DNA from 3 places in the Enterovibrio litoreus genome. Region 2 is predicted to be linked to each of the others. Evidence: predicted binding sites of a transcription regulator. Region 2 holds the regulator's gene; each other region holds the start of a gene.
The links. The regulator PurR, encoded in region 2, represses purine synthesis genes. The targets are predictions, from matches to a motif close to TNANGNAAACGTTTNCNTNA.

Region 1 (3,254 bases), 830 kb from region 2:
ACACCGCACCATGGCAGGTGATGGCATCGCAACCATGGCAGCATCCATGTTCGGTGCGCCGCCTAACACCACCTACAGTGAAGTGACGGGGGCCGTGATGCTAACGCGCGCATTTAACCCCGCGATCATGACGTGGGCAGCGGTGACCGCCATCATCTTGGCATTTGTCGGTAAATTGGGCGCAGTGCTGCAAACCATTCCAGTTCCAGTCATGGGCGGCATCATGATTTTGCTGTTTGGCTCTATTGCTACAGTTGGCCTCAACACCTTGATCAAAAATCAGGTCGATTTACATAAAGCTCGCAACCTGACCATTGTGGCAGTGACGCTGGTATTTGGTATTGGTGGCATGGCGTTTGGTATTGGTGAATTCAGTCTACAAGGCATCAGTCTTTGCGGTATCGTCGCTATCTTGCTGAACCTTATTCTGCCGCATGACATGGGTGAAACCCACGTTGTTGATAATGCCCAGATGGAAGACTAAGCCTTTGAACACATTCCACTAAGCACAAAAAAGGCTTCCCTCGGGAAGCCTTTTTACATATTGCGTTTCCGCTTTCGATGACATTAGCTCAGTTACTTAGTACCGAAAATCTTGTCGCCGGCATCGCCCAAACCAGGAACGATGTAGCCTTTATCATTCAGTTTTTCATCGATTGCTGCAGTGTACAGTTCAACGTCCGGGTGCGCTTTTTCTAAGGCTTCAAGACCTTCAGGTGCCGCAACCAGAACCAATACTTTAATGTTGTCACAACCGTTTTCTTTCAACAGATCGATCGTCGCGATCATCGAACCGCCCGTCGCCAGCATGGGGTCAACCACCAGCGCCATGCGCTCTTCGATGTTGCTTGCAAGCTTATGGAAATAAGGCACAGGCTCTAGCGTTTCTTCGTCGCGGTAAATACCAACAACACTGATACGTGCACTTGGAATGTGCTCAAGAACGCCGTCCATCATGCCTAGACCCGCGCGCAGGATTGGCACAACCGTGACCTTCTTACCTTTGATTTGGTCGACTTCAACCGGGCCATTCCAGCCTTCAATGGTGACTCTTTCTGTTTCGAAATCTGATGTTGCTTCGTACGTCAGCAGGCTGCCAACTTCGGTCGCTAATTCGCGAAAACGCTTGGTACTGATATCACCTTCACGCATCAAACCGATTTTATGCTTAACCAGCGGGTGCTTAACCTCAACGACTTTCATGACAGACTCCTGCAAAAAACAAATTCCCCGCATTATACACAAGAAAAATGAGCGGAATAGTTACATACAACCAGTTGCGTTTTTTTGCTGCAATTTGCCTTACGCAAACGTTTTCCTTTTTAGAATGTCGCTGTTAAAATGGCGCGGCTTTTAAGTCCACAACTCGGTAAGGATCCCCAGTGAGCGATAATAAGTCTTCTCTAAGCTACAAAGATGCAGGTGTAGATATCGATGCAGGCAACGCCCTGGTCGACAGAATCAAAGGCGTAGTTAAGCGTACTCGTCGCCCTGAAGTGATGGGTGGTATCGGTGGCTTCGGCGCACTTTGTGAACTGCCTACAAAATACAAACAACCGGTACTGGTCTCAGGTACTGACGGTGTAGGCACCAAACTTCGCCTAGCGATGGATCTGAAAAAACACGACACCATTGGCATCGATTTGGTCGCGATGTGTGTCAACGACCTGATTGTTCAAGGTGCTGAACCATTATTCTTCCTTGATTACTACGCGACAGGTAAGTTGGATATTGATACCGCAGCAAGCGTTGTTACGGGCATTGGTGAAGGTTGCTTGCAATCAGGCTGTGCACTGATTGGTGGTGAAACCGCTGAAATGCCAGGTATGTATGAAGGTGAAGATTATGACGTAGCAGGATTCTGCGTCGGCGTTGTGGAAAAAGAAGACATTATTGATGGAACGAAAGTCAGTGCTGGCGATGCCATCATTGCTATCGCATCATCAGGCCCTCACTCAAACGGTTACAGCTTGGTTCGCAAAATCATCGAAGTGTCTAACGCCGATGTGAATGCAGAGTTGGACGGTAAAACACTGGGTGAGCACCTACTAGAACCTACCCGCATTTATGTTAAGCCTGTTTTAAAGATGCTTGAAACTTGCGATGCGCATGCGATTTCTCACATCACAGGCGGCGGTTTCTGGGAAAATATTCCTCGCGTATTGCCGCAAGGCACTAAAGCAGTTATTAACGGCAACAGCTGGGAATGGCCTGCGATCTTCACTTGGCTACAAGAAAACGGCAACGTGACGGATCATGAAATGTATCGCACCTTCAACTGTGGTGTCGGTCTGATCGTTGCTCTCCCAGCAGAGCAAGCACAGCAAGCGATCAATATCCTGAATCAAGAAGGCGAAAATGCGTGGTTGCTAGGCAACATTGAAAACGCTGCCGACGGTGAAGAGCAGGTAGAGATCAAGGAGTAACCATGAAAAAGCTGGTTGTTCTGGTTTCAGGGAATGGCTCTAACCTTCAAGCTATCATCGATCGCTGTCATGATAAAAATGACATTCATATTGCGGCGGTGATTGCGAATAAAGAAGACGTTTACGGTCTCGTTCGTGCAAAGGATGCAGGTATTGATGCGGTGGTGGTTGCCAGCAAAGGTATCACTGATCGCAGCCAATACGACAACCAGTTAATGGCGACCATCGATGAATATGAGCCCGATCTGATCGTGCTGGCAGGTTTTATGCGTATTCTGACGCCGGCGTTTGTTCGTCACTATGAAGGCAAGATGTTAAACATCCACCCTTCACTGTTACCCAAATACCCGGGGTTAAATACCCACCAGCGCGCCATTGATGCAGGTGATAAAGAGCATGGAACGTCAGTGCACTTTGTTACTGAAGAGTTAGACGGTGGCCCCGTTATTCTTCAAGCGCGCGTTCCTATTTTTGAAGACGACAATGCGGATTCCGTATTTGAACGTATCCAAGAGCAGGAACACCGCATCTACCCGCTCGTCGTTGAATGGTTTTGCCAAGATAGACTACAAATGGTTGGAGGCAATGCCGTGTTAGACAGTGTGACGCTCGGCCAGCATGGCTATGCGCCTGAATAACTGAATTCGGCTACTCAAACACATAGCAATTGGCGAAAAGCAGCCAATAAAAAACGCGCCACGGATGAAGTGGCGCGTTTTTTCTTTTCAGGCTGTTCATCCGAGCTAGCAAATCAAAACTAACTCAGCAAAATTAACCCTCAGCGTTAACGAGGAAGAGAAACTAAGCACGTTGTGCCGCACTCGCCTT
Region 2 (3,254 bases):
TACTTAGTCACGACAGGGAAACCGCGCTTTTTGTAGACGTAAGGCGTCATCGTTAGTTTCTTGAATTCAGCTTCATTCGCTTGACCGGCACGAAGGTGAAGCTGATCGGTGACGACCAGTGCGAACATTGTCTCATCGCAAAATATGCCAAACCCCCCAAACATGGATCGAGATTTGATTTTGCCCAGACATTCGAAGAATTTTAGTGTGTTTTTTAGTGTAGGTTTATCCATGTGACTTATTCTCAATCAATACGTTCCTGGATGAATGGTCAAGGAGCAACGTAGCAAAGCTAATTCAGAGAATTGTCAACCAACCGGAAGAATCCGATATGGAAATGCTAACGTCATCGGTAGCTCCGCTACCACTAACACGAAATTGAATTCAGTGTTGAGAGGCCGGAAGCTTTGCGTCCCACGCTTTCGCGGTGGTTTGCCTTTTTCTTAACGGCGTTTAGATTAACTGAATCGCATCATTTTGTCGTTATTGCTGGTCTCAAAAAATGTGATCTTGGTTCAGATAGGATCCTATTGATGTGGTTGAAAATATTCGGTTGTCTTTGTAATAGAAACATTTTTGACCAAATTGGTCGTTTTCCGACTGGGATAAAGGGTAGCACTAGAAAACTAGACAATTTGGTGTTTAAGAGGTTAGTCGCAAAAATGTGTTTGAAAGTGTCGGAAAACTTGCCAGAAAAGAAAAAGCCCAGATGGTTATTTCCGAGCTTTTTAGTGTTGAGGATTTTAGAGAAATGTTATTCTGAGCGCAGATTTTTCACCGAACTGCGAACAATTAATTCCGGCTGCATCACGAAGATTTGTTGTTGGTTTTCTTTGTTAGCTAAACGCTCCAACAGTAATTTGATCGCCGTCTTGCCCAGTCGATTTTTCGGCTGGTGGATGGTGGTGAGTGGCGGAGAGAAAAATGCGGCTAAATCGATATTGTCATAGCCAATGATGGATATATCATTAGGAATGTCTAAGCCAGCCTGACGAAAGGTACTGATGGCAGCCAGTGCCATAATGTCGTTGAAACAGAACACCGCCGTTGGTCGATCTTCCTGAGCCAAAATCATGTTAGCAGCTTCAACGGCAGAGTCACATTCGAAGTCAGCTTCAACAATCCAATTTGGATTCTCTTCAAGACCTGCTTCTGACAACGCTTTTCTGAAGCCTTCTAGTCGAGTCTGGCAAGTCAGCTTATCTAGTTGGCCTGAAATACAGCCAATTTTAGTGTGGCCGTTATCAATGAAGTGTTTGGTTGCAATGTAGCCGCCCATTTCCGCATTGTCTTGAATGCAGTCTGTATGCACGTGCTGAGTGCCCCAGTCCATCACAACCATTGGCAGATCTTTCTTTTTCTCCAACAGCGTCAAGAGTTCTTCATTCAGGTCTGAACACATCACTAAAAGACCATCAACGCGCTTCTCTGCCAACATGCGCAAGTAGTCGCGTTGTTTCGCAAGGTTACCTTCGGTGTTGCATAAGATCAGCGTGTAACCTTCTCGATAGCAGTATTCTTCAACGCCATGAACCACTTCCGCAAAGAATGGGTTGGTAGATTTGGTCACCAGCATGCCGATAGTGCGTGTTGAATTGCATTTCAAGCTGCGCGCAACGGCACTCGGCGCATAGTTTAAGTCGTCGACTGCGGCCCATACTTTCTTGGTTGTGTTTTCTGCGACAAAACGTGTTTTATTGATCACGTGTGAAACGGTTGTCGTAGATACACCAGCCATGCGTGCGACATCTTTAATTGTTGCCATTGGGTAATCTTCTTATCGTTTTCATTCGCAGCTTGAAAAATAGAGGCTGCTCAATATGTTTACGCCGCTATGCTAAGCGGCGTAATGGATTCGTTTTAAAAAGGTGGAGAGACTGACTCTCAGCCCCTTGTCGTCATGCTTTCTCGACACTGCCAGCAACTTGCTTTCCATCAAGTGTGGTAGTTAGGGGGGGTTACTGTGCGTGGCATTTTGACTAGGTGTTTGCAAAATTACAGAAACGTCTCAATGCCAATCGCTTGCGTTCACAGTTTACTGGCTCATGACCGCGCCCGCAATTAATCAATTGAAGCGACTCGCATAAGCTTGAAGCGTATCAAGCTTGGGAAATAGCAGGTTTTTTCCGGTTTTCGTGCTCAAAAAAGAAAAAACCGGGCTTGCCCGGCTTCATGTTCTCTTTGGGAAACGGGTTTATTCGCCTTTCAGGAATAAAAGATCCAATGTCATAAATGCGGTTAGCAATGCACCAGCGGCTTTATAAAAACCGAATTGATCGAATTGGTTAAGCGCCTTTTGAAAGTTGCCTAGCCAAGGCATCACCATGGTTTCCAAAAATGCTTGTTGTTCTTGCATCATAGCTTCTTGTCGGTCTTCCTCGGTTTCCTTGTTGGCTAACATCACGAGGTTGCCCATGAAATCGAGCACAACCGCTAGATGGTCAAACGGTTCATTGAAATCTTTACGTTGAGCAATGCCGTACTTTTCCATCCATTGACCCATTTCTTGCGCGGGCTTATCGTTCAACAGACCGGTTTCACCGATATAAATAGACGCATAAGGTAATGCGCCTGTTTTGGGCGTGCTGAGGAATAAACCGCAGAAATCAGCCGCTAGCTCGAGCTGCGCATCTTCGCGAAGTTTTAGCGCGGCGAGTGCATTGCGAAAGTCGGCGATCGGCGCTTTTAATTCTTGAGTCATCGCTAACGATGAAAAGTAATTACCCATGTCTGCGCCGTGATAATTATTGAGGTCTTCTTGCGTCAATTCGTTAGCAAATAAAGAAGACATCCACCAGTAAAATTCGGCGCGTTGTTCGTTAATGGCAATAAATTCTTGCATTGTCATCCCGATAGTTAGAGAAACGAAGCGTGTTAGTAAGTGTATCTAACATAGAGTAAAAAAGGGCAGCTAAGCTGCCCTTTTTCTTCACACTGTCTCTTATGCGATATCCATCGCCGGGAACAGTGGGTTTACATCGTCAATTTCGATAGGGCCGCTGAAGCCTGTTACTGCTGGCGCTTCACCCGTGTACTTCTCAATTTCAACCAGCGCGGTATGCGCAGAGGTTGCTTGCGCTAGCTTAGAAGTACCAATGTCTACAGTCAGGACGTTTGGATCGCCGTAAGTACAAAGTGTACCCGGCTTGCCGCCTTCAAGTGGCGCATACCAAGCACCTTCTTCAATACGACATACGCCAGCTTTATAGTCGTCAGTCACGACGGCGCCCGCAAGGACCTGACCACGTTCGTTG
Region 3 (3,254 bases), 1.4 Mb from region 2:
AGACATTGCCCCAATGTGGCTGCTCAAAGATCGCAACCTTGCGCTGTCATGCATCGTGATGACAGGGTTCTCGATGGGCATGTTTGGTATTGTTCAACTTCAGCCTATGATGTTAGAGCAATTGTTGAATTATCCAGTGGAAACCACCGGCTTTATGATGGCGCCACGAGGGTTAGCATCCGCCATTGTATTGTTGTCGATCTCACGCATCATCGATCGGCTAGATCCGCGTATGCTGATTGTAGTTGGGCTAACGCTAAACGCCATGGGTAGCTTCATGATGATGCATTACTCCCTAGACATAGATATGTTTTGGGTGTTGATGCCGAGTATCGTGCAGGGCGCAGGAATGGGACTGGTGTTTGCACCACTTAGCCAATTGGCGTATGCGACATTGGCGCCAAATCAAGCGGTGGGAGGCGCGGTGGTATTTAACCTTTGCCGGACACTCGGTGGCTCGTTTGGGATTTCTATTGTGAATACCTATTTCAGCCAAATTCAGCAAAAAGAGTGGCATGCGCTAGGAGGTGGTGTGACGCCGGATAACCCTGTTGTACAGCAACTTGCCGCGTCGCAAGGCACAACGGTGACGGACCCGAGTTTTATCGTGTCAGTGACACAATTGTTGCATCAGCAATCGACCTTGCTGGCGTTTGTTTACTCGTTTGGCTTTATCATGGTCTCTTATATTGTGTTGATCCCACTGTTAGCCTTGTTTAAAAAAACACCGAATAAGAAAGCCGCCAAGGTGGCAGCGTCACCCTGATTCACGGTGCTCGATTTGCTGTACCAAGGGAAAATGACGACCATTAAAAAAGCACGCCGAGGCGTGCTTTTTCTGTATCAAGTGTGCGTGACAGTGAACGGTCACTCACTATGCGGCGTTACAGAATAAGTGCTTTGACTGCGTCGTCTTTGCGATCCATGTAGTGGATAGACTTGATGCGACGAATGGTGCGGCACTTACCACGAATCAGCAGGGTTTCTGTGGTGGCGATATTCCCTTTACGGGTGATGCCTTCCAATAGATCGCCTTTGGTGATGCCGGTTGCCGAGAAGATAACATTGTCGCTGCTGGCCATGTCAGACATGCTCAGACAGATGTTGGTTTCAATGCCCATTTCTTTGCAGCGAGCAGTTTCAATTTCGCCCATGCGGCGGTTATCTTCATTGTCTTCTTTCACTTCATGACGCGGCAGAAGGCGACCATTCATGTCACCACCCAAAGCACGGATAACGGCAGCTGAAACCACCCCTTCAGGCGCGCCGCCAATGCCGTACATGAGGTCAACTTCGCTGTCGGGCATACAAGTTAGAATGGAAGCTGCAACGTCGCCATCAGGGATCGCGAATACGCGCACGCCCATTTCTTGCATTTCGCGGATGGTGTCATCATGGCGTGGTTTTGCGAGTGTGGTGACAACGAGTTCATCCAGGGATTTTCCCAGAGCGTTAGCGACGTTGATCAGGTTGTCGCGCAGCGGGAGTTCAAGGTTAATCACACCTTTTGCATCTGGGCCCACACACAATTTTTCCATGTACATGTCAGGTGCTTTTAGGAAGCTGCCTTTCTCGGCAGCGGCTAGCACGGCCAGTGCATTTGACTGACCCATTGCGGTCATGCGCGTGCCTTCGATCGGGTCAACAGCGATATCTACTGCATCGCCGCCCAAACCCACTTTTTCACCAATGAACAGCATCGGCGCATCGTCGATTTCGCCTTCACCAATAACAATTTCACCTTCAATCTCGGTTTTGTTCAGAAGAATACGCATTACTTCTACTGCTGCACCGTCTGCTGCGTTCTTGTCACCGCGGCCAAGCCACTTGTAACCCGCCAGTGCCGCGCCCTCTGTGACGCGTGAAAAAGCCATTGCTAAATCGCGTTTCATCCGATCTCCAGTGTCATTATTTTGTGGAATCAAAAGCTACCAGCGCCCTTGTCTGATAGCGAAAAAACTCGGCGCGGATTTTACCATAAGCAAATAGGAAACGTTTGCGTTTTTGAGACGAAAAAAAAGGGGCACGCCCCTTTTTAAATGAATAGTCAGTAGGTTAAACCGGTTTGAAGGTCAGTCAACAGCCCATCCCTTTGCGCACTCAATGGCGCGCTGCCAGCCACGGTGGCGGCGGCTTCGTTTTCCATCATCAGCACTCGGGCTAAAGCATCGGTCGATTTCCGCTTTGTTCTTTAGCTCATCAATGCTGCTCCAGAAACCGACGGCGAGACCCGCTAAATAGGCAGAGCCCAATGCGGTCACTTCAGTCACCTTAGGGCGATGCACTTCGGTGTTGAGGACATCCGATTGGAACTGCATCAAAAAGTTGTTGGCAACGGCACCACCATCCACTTTGAGAAAATTGAGTTTGATGCCTGAGTCTGCTTGCATCGCAGTGATAACGTCCAGCGATTGATAGGCAATGCCTTCCAATGTGGCTCGGATAATGTGGTTGGCGTTGACACCACGCGAGATACCGACAATTGTACCGCGTGCGTAAGGGTCCCAATGAGGGGCGCCAAGACCAGTAAAGGCAGGGACGACATACACGCCATTACTGGTATCTACCTTGGTAGCGAAATATTCGGAATCTTTGGCATCTTTGATCAGATGCATTTCATCGCGCAGCCATTGAATCGATGCGCCGCCCATGAACACTGCGCCTTCTAGTGCGTAAGCCACTTCGCCTTTAGGGCCGCACGCCAATGTGGTCAGCAAGCCATTTTGGGAAGAAACTTTTTCTTTGCCTGTATTCATTAGCAAAAAGCAGCCTGTGCCATAGGTATTCTTGGCTTGGCCTGCTTCGACGCACATGTGGCCAAACAGGGCCGCTTGCTGATCCCCTGCAATACCTGCGATGGGGATCCGCGTACCGCCTTTACCCCCAATGTTGGTTTCGCCATATACCGTAGAAGAGGGTTTTACCTCTGGCATCATGCACGCAGGGATACCAAGTGCTTTGAGCATGGTGTCATCCCATTCAAGGGTATTAATGTTAAACAGCATGGTGCGGCTAGCGTTGGTGTAATCGGTAACGTGAACGCGCCCTTGGGTCATTTTCCAAATAAGCCAAGTATCAATCGTGCCGAACAAGAGATCGCCTTTCGCCGCAAGTTCGTGTGCTCCTTCGACATGATCCAGAATCCATTTTATTTTGGTGCCAGAGAAATAGGGGTCAACCACAAGGCCGGTGTTTTCTTTGACGTATTCTTCGAAGCCGTCCGCTTTCAATTGCTCACAAATGGGCGCGGTGCG

Region 1: a site for PurR is predicted at 1,303-1,322, ahead of purM (phosphoribosylformylglycinamidine cyclo-ligase). Genes of this name have one in related genera too.
Region 3: a site for PurR is predicted at 1,985-2,004, ahead of glpX (class II fructose-bisphosphatase). Genes of this name have one in related genera too.

The regions. Positions count from the first base shown of each region.
Region 1 is NZ_CP166194.1:2,716,216-2,719,469, forward strand. Features, by position in the region: gene AB8599_RS11970 (uracil-xanthine permease family protein) at 1-484, shown strand, start outside; gene upp (uracil phosphoribosyltransferase) at 577-1,203, opposite strand; gene purM (phosphoribosylformylglycinamidine cyclo-ligase) at 1,383-2,426, shown strand; gene purN (phosphoribosylglycinamide formyltransferase) at 2,429-3,064, shown strand; gene AB8599_RS11990 (class II glutamine amidotransferase) at 3,228-3,254, opposite strand, start outside.
Region 2 is NZ_CP166194.1:1,883,876-1,887,129, reverse strand. Features, by position in the region: gene AB8599_RS08220 (TfoX/Sxy family DNA transformation protein) at 1-233, opposite strand, end outside; cyclic di-GMP riboswitch class I at 349-447, opposite strand; gene purR (HTH-type transcriptional repressor PurR) at 755-1,765, opposite strand; gene torD (molecular chaperone TorD) at 2,195-2,842, opposite strand; gene torA (trimethylamine-N-oxide reductase TorA) at 2,942-3,254, opposite strand, start outside.
Region 3 is NZ_CP166194.1:3,303,694-3,306,947, reverse strand. Features, by position in the region: gene AB8599_RS14805 (DHA2 family efflux MFS transporter permease subunit) at 1-766, shown strand, start outside; gene glpX (class II fructose-bisphosphatase) at 885-1,892, opposite strand; gene glpK (glycerol kinase GlpK) at 2,073-3,254, opposite strand, start outside.